Regions from separate parts of the Aeromicrobium sp. CF4.19 genome, predicted to be linked through region 1. Evidence: predicted binding sites of a transcription regulator. Region 1 holds the regulator's gene; the other holds the start of a gene.
What was found. Region 1 encodes LexA, which represses DNA repair genes until DNA is damaged. Its sites were predicted from a motif close to TCGAACANNTGTTCGA; they were not measured.
Positions count from the first base shown of each region.

Region 2: a site for LexA is predicted at 1,309-1,324, ahead of ACHAAC_RS13790 (DUF222 domain-containing protein). Genes of this name have one in related genera too.

Region 1 covers NZ_JBIMEU010000008.1:123,100-127,529, reverse strand. Annotated here, with positions in the region: gene ACHAAC_RS15585 (hypothetical protein) at 1-707, shown strand, start outside; gene ACHAAC_RS15580 (type 1 glutamine amidotransferase) at 704-1,408, opposite strand; gene ACHAAC_RS15575 (LysM peptidoglycan-binding domain-containing protein) at 1,435-1,776, opposite strand; gene lexA (transcriptional repressor LexA) at 2,201-2,980, shown strand; gene ACHAAC_RS15565 (ATP-dependent DNA helicase) at 3,031-4,430, opposite strand, start outside.
Region 2 covers NZ_JBIMEU010000006.1:152,574-157,003, reverse strand. Annotated here, with positions in the region: gene ACHAAC_RS13790 (DUF222 domain-containing protein) at 1-1,296, opposite strand, end outside; gene ACHAAC_RS13785 (DUF3090 domain-containing protein) at 1,469-2,017, shown strand; gene ACHAAC_RS13780 (SCO1664 family protein) at 2,014-2,781, shown strand; gene ACHAAC_RS13775 (hypothetical protein) at 2,834-3,658, shown strand; gene ACHAAC_RS13770 (alkene reductase) at 3,807-4,430, shown strand, end outside.

The sequences.
Region 1 (4,430 bases):
CCGCGACCGACGCGCTGGGCGCGATCACCGAGCTCCCGGCCGTGAGCCTGCGCTCGCTGGAGCTGCCCGAGGTGCCCGAGGGCCTGGACGCCGTCGACGTGACCACCGCGGCCGACACGGTCGGCGCGATGGCCCTGGACGCCTTCAACAACCGCGCCCGGTGGGACGCGGGCCCCTCCTCGGACGAGCAGCGCTCCCACCTGGGCATCGCCGGGCCACAATTCGCCGAGCAGGTGGAGACCTCTGAGGTGCTCGCCGACGGCGCGCCCACGGCGCAGCTCTTCGTCTCCTTCTTCGACCCCGACGCCCAGCCGATCGCCCAGCCGCGCGTCGTCGGGGCCCAGTGGGACGTGACAGAGGCCGAGACCGAGGACGGCCCCGTCCCGCTCGTGGCCCTGCAGGTGCACGCGATGTACCTCGTCGGCGACGAGGACGAGCCGCAGGCCGTCCTGATCAGGCGGACCATCGGACTGGGCGGCAACGACCTCGGGCGACTGGACGCGGAGAAGACCTGGCTGGTCGACACCGACCTCATCGGCGCCGACGAGTGCGCGTTCTACACCGAGGGCCTCATCTCCCCCACGTCCGACGAGCCCGACGTCACCGAGTACGAGGAGTTCCTCGACGAGGCCGAGTCGGAGGAGATCGACACCCCGCTGGAGCAGATGCCCCCGCTGGCGGGCCTGCGCGCCGAGGCCTGCGACTAGGACACGTCGGCCGCCGGCACGTCGACCTCGAGGTAGCGCAACGCGTCGTCCACCAGGCGGTGGGCGGCGATGCGGGCCCGGGCCGCGCTCGCCAAGGCCTGGCGCTTGATGAACGTCGCGTCCAGGCCCGCCTGCCGCACGGTCTCGGTGTCGTCGTCCACCCAGCGGGCGTACGTCTGCGGCGTCACCTCGGGATGGAACTGCCAGGCGATGGCCGGGGTGCCGAGGCTCTCGTCGATGAAGCACTGCGGCCCGTACCAGGAGGTGCCGAGCACGCGGGCCTGCTGCGGAGGCGTGAGGACATCGCGATGGAACTGCGCCCACGGCCCCTCGGGGCACAGGACGGGGTCGATGGTGTCGACCCGCTTCCAGCCCGCCTCTGGCTCGTCCCCGCGGTAGGACGCACCACCCAGGGCCCGAGCCAACAGCTGGGCGCCGAAGCAGATCCCCATGACGGGGGTGCCGGCTCGCAGGGACGAGCGGACCAAGGCCTCCTCCGCCGCGACCGGGCCGGCCCACCGGGGCTCGTGCGCCGAGCGCTCCGAGCCGAGCAGCAGCATCATGGCCGCGGGGGCGAGCTCGTCGTGCGCGACGACGGCATCGCGGTCGATCCACCCGAGCTCGAACCCGAGGGCGGCCAAGCGTTCGGTGACGTAGCCGCCCTCGCGGTCGGTGCCGTCGGCCACGACGTGGATGAGCATGCGCCCATTGTGCGCGGCCGCACCGATCACTCGTAGACCGGCACCGCCAGCTCGCGGCCCATCTGCAGCTCTCCGGCGCCGGAGAGCGAGTTCATCCGCATGATGTCGTCGACGGTCTCCCGCGGGTCACCGGCCGGGTTGGCGTCCCCGGCGATCTGCCAGAGGGTCTCGCCCGGCTGCACGGTGACCACCGTGGTGGCCGGAACGTCGCCGCGCTCGCCGGTGGCGGTGACCGACGGGCCGAACGCGACGGCGAGCAGCACGAGTGCAACCAGGGCCGCGAGCAGGACGACCAGCCGGCCACGCCGGGTGAGCCGAAGCTCCGGGCTGGAGAAGGACGGGTACGAGGTGAGGGAGATGGTGCTCATGGGGTGCCTCCAAGGGGGAAGTGAGACGGGGGTGTGGAGTTTGGGGTGTCCGACCGAACCTCCGCGATGTCACTCGATTCCGGGCCGCTGGATGCGAACTGGAACAGACGTTCGATCGAACACGTGTACGACACTACGACAGCCGACCGACAAAAGCAGCCCCCAATCGAACAGGAAGGCGAGTACACCATCACAATCCCTGCAATTCCGGCGAAAGAAGGATCGAAAGAATGTTCTTCTCGGCGTGTCAGGACCCGGGAGGACCCCGCAGGATCGGCTCCCTTCGGCACCCAGGGCTGCGCGGGGCCATCCGGCTGGGCCTGGTCGCGACGAGCACGACCGCCACTCCGCGGGGTCCGATCGGCCACGACACGCTCTCGAACAGGTGTTTGGATGTGTCCGAGATCGCGGCTACCGTATGGCCATGAGCGACGACACCACCACGGACCAGGCCGAGGAGACGCGACCCAAGCGCGGGCGTCCCAAGGGATCACGCAACTCCCCGCGCGAGCTGCCCGACGGCCCGGTCGATGAGATGACCGGCCTGACCGCCCGCCAGCAGAAGATCCTGATCTTCCTGCGCGAGATGATCGAGAAGCACGGCTACCCGCCCAGCATGCGTGAGATCGGCGTGGCCGTGGGCCTGGCCAGCACGTCCTCGGTGGCGCACCAGCTGCGCGTCCTGGAGCGTCTGGGCTACGTCAAGCGCGACCCCAACCGACCGCGAGCCCTGGAGATCTTCCTGCCCGAGGTACTCAAGGCCCGCAAGACGCTGGGCCCGGCCGATGAGTCCGAGGGCGACGCCACCGGCATCGGTGACGCCCGCCCGGCCGCCACCTACGTCCCGATGGTCGGCAAGATCGCCGCCGGTGGGCCCATCCTGGCCGAGGAGCTCGTCGAGGACGTGCTCCCTCTGCCCGCGTCACTGGTCGGCGACGGCACGCTCTTCCTGCTGCAGGTGCAGGGCGACTCGATGATCGACGCCGCCATCTGCGAGGGCGACTTCGTGGTGGTGCGCCAGCAGCCGACGGCCGAGAACGGCGAGGTCGTGGCCGCGATGCTCGACGGCGAGGCCACGGTCAAGACCTTCCAGCGCACCGACGGCCACGTCTGGCTGATGCCGCACAACGACGACTACTCCCCCATCGACGGCACCCACGCCACCATCCTGGGCAAGGTCACCGCGGTCCTGCGCCGACTCTGATCCCCCTGCCCTGATCGCCCTGCCCTGATCCGCCGAGGCGGACCCCGACCTCACTCCTGCTCGTCGAGTCGTCGCAACGCGGCGAGCACGATGGAACGGTCGGTGGTCCGCCACATCGGGGGCAGCGACGCTGCCAGGAAGCTGCCGTAGCGGGCCGTGGCGATCCGTGGGTCCAGGATCGCCACGACACCCTTGTCGTCGCCACGACGGATCAAGCGGCCCGCGCCCTGGGCGAGAAGCAGCGCGGCGTGGCCGGCGGCCACGGTCATGAAGCCGTTGCCGCCACGCTTCTCCACCAGGCGTTGACGGGCGCTCATCAGCGGGTCGTCCGGACGCGGGAACGGGATGCGGTCGATGATCACCAGCTGGCAGGTGTCTCCCGGCAGGTCCACCCCCTGCCAGAGGCTGAGCGTGCCGAACAGGCAGGTGGACGGCTCCTTGGCGAAGCGCCGGGCCAGCTCGGGCAGCTGGGCGTCGCCCTGGCACCAGATGTCCAGGTCCGGCAGCCGCTCCCGCGTGGCCTCGGCCGCGGCCTCTGCCGCCCGGCGGGAGGAGAACAGCCCGAGCGTCCGCCCGCCCGCCGCCTCCACGAGGGCTGCGATCTCGTCCAGCTGGGCCTCCTGCAACCCGTCGCGGCCCGGCGGCGGCAGGTGCTTGGCGACGTAGAGGATGCCCTGGCGCGTGTAGTCGAACGGTGAGCCGACGTCGATGCCCTGCCAGGTGGACTCCCCCTCCGCCGGCTGGGACGTCAGACCGAGCGACGCGGCGAGCGGGTCGAAGCCACCGCCCAGCGTCAGCGTGGCACTGGTGAGCACGACCGTCTTGGTGCCGAAGAGCTTCTCGCGCAGCGCGCCGGAGACGTCGATCGGAGCCACGCGCAGCTGTGGTCCGCCGCGGGACTCCCCCAGCCAGAGCACCTCGGTCTCGCGGCTCGTGGCCATCCGGTCGGCCACCTGCCGGACCTCCTCCAGCATCGCCTTGGCCTGCTGGCGGCCGGCGTCCTCGGCGTCGGTGGGCGTGTCCTTGCCGAAGGCCGACAGTGCCTGCCGTGCGGCGTCGCGCACCATCTGCAGCCCCTCCAGCAGGGCCTCCTGGGGTGCGTCGATCCGGCCGACGTCGGTCGCGGCCATCGCCGCTGCCAACGCATCGGCCGACTCGGTCAGGTCGTCCACCGCGCGGCTGCCGCGCTCGTCGGAGAGGTGCCCCCGCGCGCGTCGCGAGGCACGCTCCACGGTGCCCGCGTCCAGCTCGTCGGTGGCGGCCTGCGTGACCCGGGCGGCCAGCTCGTGGGCCTCGTCGACGACGACGGCGTCGTACTCCGGGAGCATCGGGACGCCGTCGATGGCGTCGATGGCCAGCAGCGCGTGGTTGGTGACCACGAGATCGGCCTGCTGGGCGTCCTCACGGGCCCGCTCGGCGAAGCACTCCAGGGCGTGCGCGCAGCGAGAGG
Region 2 (4,430 bases), on a different contig from region 1:
GGGGTGTCCGCGTTCGTTGAAGGTGATGTCCCAGCCGTCGGCGTGCAGGATGCGGTGGTGGTGGGGGCAGAGGAGGACGCCGTCCTGAAGGTCGGTGCCGCCGCCGTCGGCCCAGGTGCGTCTTGCGTGGTGGGCGACGCACCAGCCGGGTGGTCTGTCGCAGCCGGGAAAGACGCAGCCGCGGTCGCGCAGGGCGAGGCCTTGGCGCTGGTGGAGGGTGAAGAGTCGCTTGTCGCGTCCCAGGTCCAGCGGGAGCGACTCACCGCCGAGGACCGCGGGAAGCAACCGGTGCTCACACGCCATCCGCCTGGCTTGGCCGGCGGAGATCCTCTCGCCGGTCGACAGCGTCGCCACCTTCATCTTCTCGATGAGCGTCTGGTGGTCGAGGTTGATGGTCAGGATCGGTCCGAGGTTGTTGGTCTCGGGCAGCTTCTCGGTGGGCAGGAGCTCGCACAGGTAGGTGAAGGCCCAGCCTTGCCGGGTCCGGTAGCTCGGTCGCTCGTCGAGGAGGACCTCGCCGGACCTTCGGGAGAGTCGCGTGGGGCTGGCGATCTCGACCTGGGGTGCGCACAGGGCGTCCATCGCGACCCGAAGGTGGGCGGCTTGGGCTTCCGGGATGGTGAATCCGCCCTTGACCAGCCCGTCCACGGCCGGGCCCATCCAGAAGTCGGCGTTGTCCCAGGCTCGCTTCTCACGCGCCGCAACGAGATTGTTCTCCGCTGCATCCAGGTCGGACTTGTCCCCGGTCTCGTCCTCGGTGGTGGTGAGGAAGTGGCCCACGACCCGGTCGGCGTGGCGCTCGAACAGCTTGAGGTCCATCCGGGGTGCGTCCTCGACCAGCTGCGTCTCACACGCCTCACGTTGCACAGGGGTGACGGTCTTGGGGAGCTGGTCCAGGGCCCGGCTGATCGACCTCACCTGCCGCGCACTCAAGCATCCGTTGGCCATCGCCTGATGGGTCTGGGGCGTCGTGGTGATCTGCTTGGCCTGTCGCACCACGGCATCGGCACCACGACGGTCCCGGCCGAAGTCACCAGCCAACAGGGAGCCGGTGCTGCTCGCGCCCTCGCGACGGGCCGCTCCGGAGGACTCCACCGCGGCCACGGCCGCCAGCTCATGAGCAGTCACTCGGGCCTTGAGCCTCGCCAGCGAGCCAGCCGCCTCACGCTGCTCCCGGCCCGCCAGACCCGAGTACACCTGAGTGGGAAGCGCATCGAGCAGGGCATGCACCCGCGCGAGCGTCGCCACCACGTCACCAGCGGTGACGGGCTGCTGCTCCAGCAGGGGTGCGGCCATCGGGCTCTGCCTCCGAACATCCGTTATCGAGTGGATGTTCCCATCATAGAACCCACCACCGACACCCACCACAGCCATGAAACCGACCTGTGGGCCACAATCCCAGCCCCCGGCACAGCGACGGTGCCCCCGGCGCACGGTGGAGGTCGGCACCTCGTCCTAGCATGGAGGCATGGCCACCACCGTCCACGGATTCGACTGGCCCGACCGCTTCGTCGTCGGCACCGTCGGCAACCCCGGGGAGCGAACGTTCTACCTCCAGGCCCGGGCGGGTGAGGAGATGATGTCGATCGCCTTGGAGAAGGAGCAGGCGGCCGCCCTGGCCGAGCGCCTGGAGGAGGTGCTCGACTCGCTCATGGCCGAGGACGGCAACCCCTTCAGCATCCCGGCCCTCACTCCCGACGGCCTCGTGGACAACGATCCGCTCGACCAGCCGGTCGTCGAGCACTTCCGTACCGGGGTCATGAGCCTGGGGTGGGACCCCACCACCGCTCAGGTCGTGATCGAGGCGTTCCCCCTTCCGGTCGTGGACGACGAGGCGATCGACGCCGACGAGTCCGAGCCCGCGGAGGTCTTCGTCGTGCGCATCCCCGTCGGAGCGGCCCGAGCCTTCGCCAAGCGCACCCGTGAGGTGGTCGGCGCCGGCCGCCCCATCTGCTCGCTGTGCAAGGTGCCGATGGACCCCGACCACGTCTGCACGCTGCCCGACGAGTTCCAGTGAGCGGTGGCCTGGACCTGCCGGACGGAGAGCTCGCGCTGACCGGTCGGATCATGCCGGCGTCCAACGCCACCTTCGTCGGGGAGATCGACGGGGTCACCGTCGTCTACAAGCCGGTGGCGGGAGAGCGCCCACTCTGGGACTTTCCCGACGGCAACCTGGCGCGTCGCGAGGTCGCGGCCTTCGTCGTGTCGGAGGCGTTCGGCTGGGACGTCGTGCCACCCACCTGGCTGCGCGAGGGGCCGCACGGCGTCGGCATGGTTCAGCTGTGGCGTGAGCCCGACGTGGAGCAGGAGGCCGTGACGATCGTCCCGGAGGGGACGGTGCCCTCGGGATGGAAGCACGTCTTCGACGGCGTCGACGGCCACAACACCGCCGTCTCCCTCGTCCACGAGGACTCCCCCGCCCTGCGTCGCATGGCAGTGCTGGACGTCGTCACCAACAACGCCGACCGCAAGGGTGGGCACGTGCTGGAGATGACCGACGGTCACCGGCACGGCATCGACCACGGCCTGACCTTCCACACCGACCACAAGCTGCGCACGGTGCTCTGGGGCTGGCTCGGCGAGCCGCTGACCGACGACGAGGTGGACGGCGTGCAACGCGTCCGCGACCTGCTGGACGGGCCCCTCGGCAAGGCCCTTCGAGCGCTGCTCACCGAGACCGAGGTGACGGCGCTCGTCGCACGCTGCGACCACCTGCTCGCCCTTCGAGCCTTCCCCGAGCCCGCCGGGGAGATGCCCGCCGTCCCCTGGCCGCCGTTCTGACGAAGCCCTCGCCCGACGAGCCGCCTCCCGGTCCCCCACGTAGCCTCCTGCCATGACCTCGGACGTGCTGCTCGTCGGTTGCGGAGAGCTCGGGTCCGACATCGGGCTGCGGCTGGTCGACCTCGGGCACGAGGTCGCGGCCATTCGCCGCGACGTCGCACGGGTCCCGGCCCCGCTGCACGGACTGGCGGTCGACCTGACGCGCGAGGCCCCGCGCCTGCCCGACCTCGACCTCGGGCTCCTCGTCGTGGCCCTCACCGCACGGCCCCGCACGGAGGACTCCTACCGGGCGACCTACGTCGAGGGGATGGGCCGAGCCCTCGACGCCCTCGATCGAGCCGGACAGGTGCCGCGCCGCGCCGTGCTGGTCTCCTCCACCGCAGTCCTCGGCTCCCAGGACGGCGACGCCCCCACGGACGAGCACACACCACCTCGTCCGGCCGACGGCCCGGGCCGCATGCTGCTGGAGGCCGAGCGGCACTTCGTGCAGCGTGTCCCGACGGGCACCGTCCTGCGGCTCTCCGGTCTGTACGGCCACGGCAGCCGGAACCTGCAGGACCGTGTGCGCGAGGGCCGCATCCAGGACCCCCACCGCTGGACCAACCGCATCCACCGCGACGACGCCGCGGCTGCCGTCGTCCACCTCCTGACCCGCGAGGAGCAGCCCGCCCGTCTCTACCTCGGCACCGACGACGAACCGGCACAGCTCGGCGAGGTCGCCGCGTTCCTGGCCGAGCGGCTCGGAGCGCCGACTCCCCCACCGGCCGACCCGGCCCGCGGGCACGGCAAGCGGTTGTCCAACGCCCTGCTCCGCTCGAGCGGCTGGGAACCGGCGTTCCCGACCTTCCGCCAGGGCTACGCCCACGGCGAGGCGTAGCGCGACCACGCCAACACGCCGGAAGCCGGACATGTTCCGCTCCCAGGGTGTCGCGAGGACCACAGCCGTGGATGGAATCGTGGCCCGATGAGGTTGTTGAACCTTCACGGTGTCCACCGCCGCGGCACCAGGACGTGAGGAGCAATCGATGAGTGACGTGTTCGAGCCGATCAAGGTCGGGACGTGGGACCTGCCGCAGCGCTTCGTGATGGCCCCGCTGACCCGCAACCGCGCGGGCGAGGGCCAGGTGCCGGGCGATCTCGCCGCCACCCACTACGCGCAGCGCGCCGGTGCCGGTCTCGTCATCAGCGAGGGCACCCAGCCCAGCGCCGTCGGTCAGGGCTACCTGGACACCCCCGGCATCCACACGCCCGAGCAGGTCGAGGGCTGGCGGGCCGTGGCCGACGCGGTCCATGCCGAGGGCGGCCACATCGTCGTGCAGCTGATGCACGCCGGACGCATCGCCCACCCGGCCAACAAGGGCGGCCTCGAGACCGTCGCCCCCAGCGCCATCCAGACCCCGGGCGTGATCGTGACTGCCGAGGGCAAGGTCGAGCATGCCGTGCCCCGCGCCCTGGAGACCAACGAGCTTGCGAGCATCGTCCAGGAGTTCGTCCACGCCGCCCGCTGCGCCGTCGCGGCAGGCCTGGACGGGGTGGAGCTGCACGCGGCCAACGGCTACCTGCTGCACCAGTTCCTCGCCCCCTCGGCCAACGAGCGCACCGACACCCACGGCGGCTCGCCGGAGAAGCGCGCCCGCCTGGTCATCGAG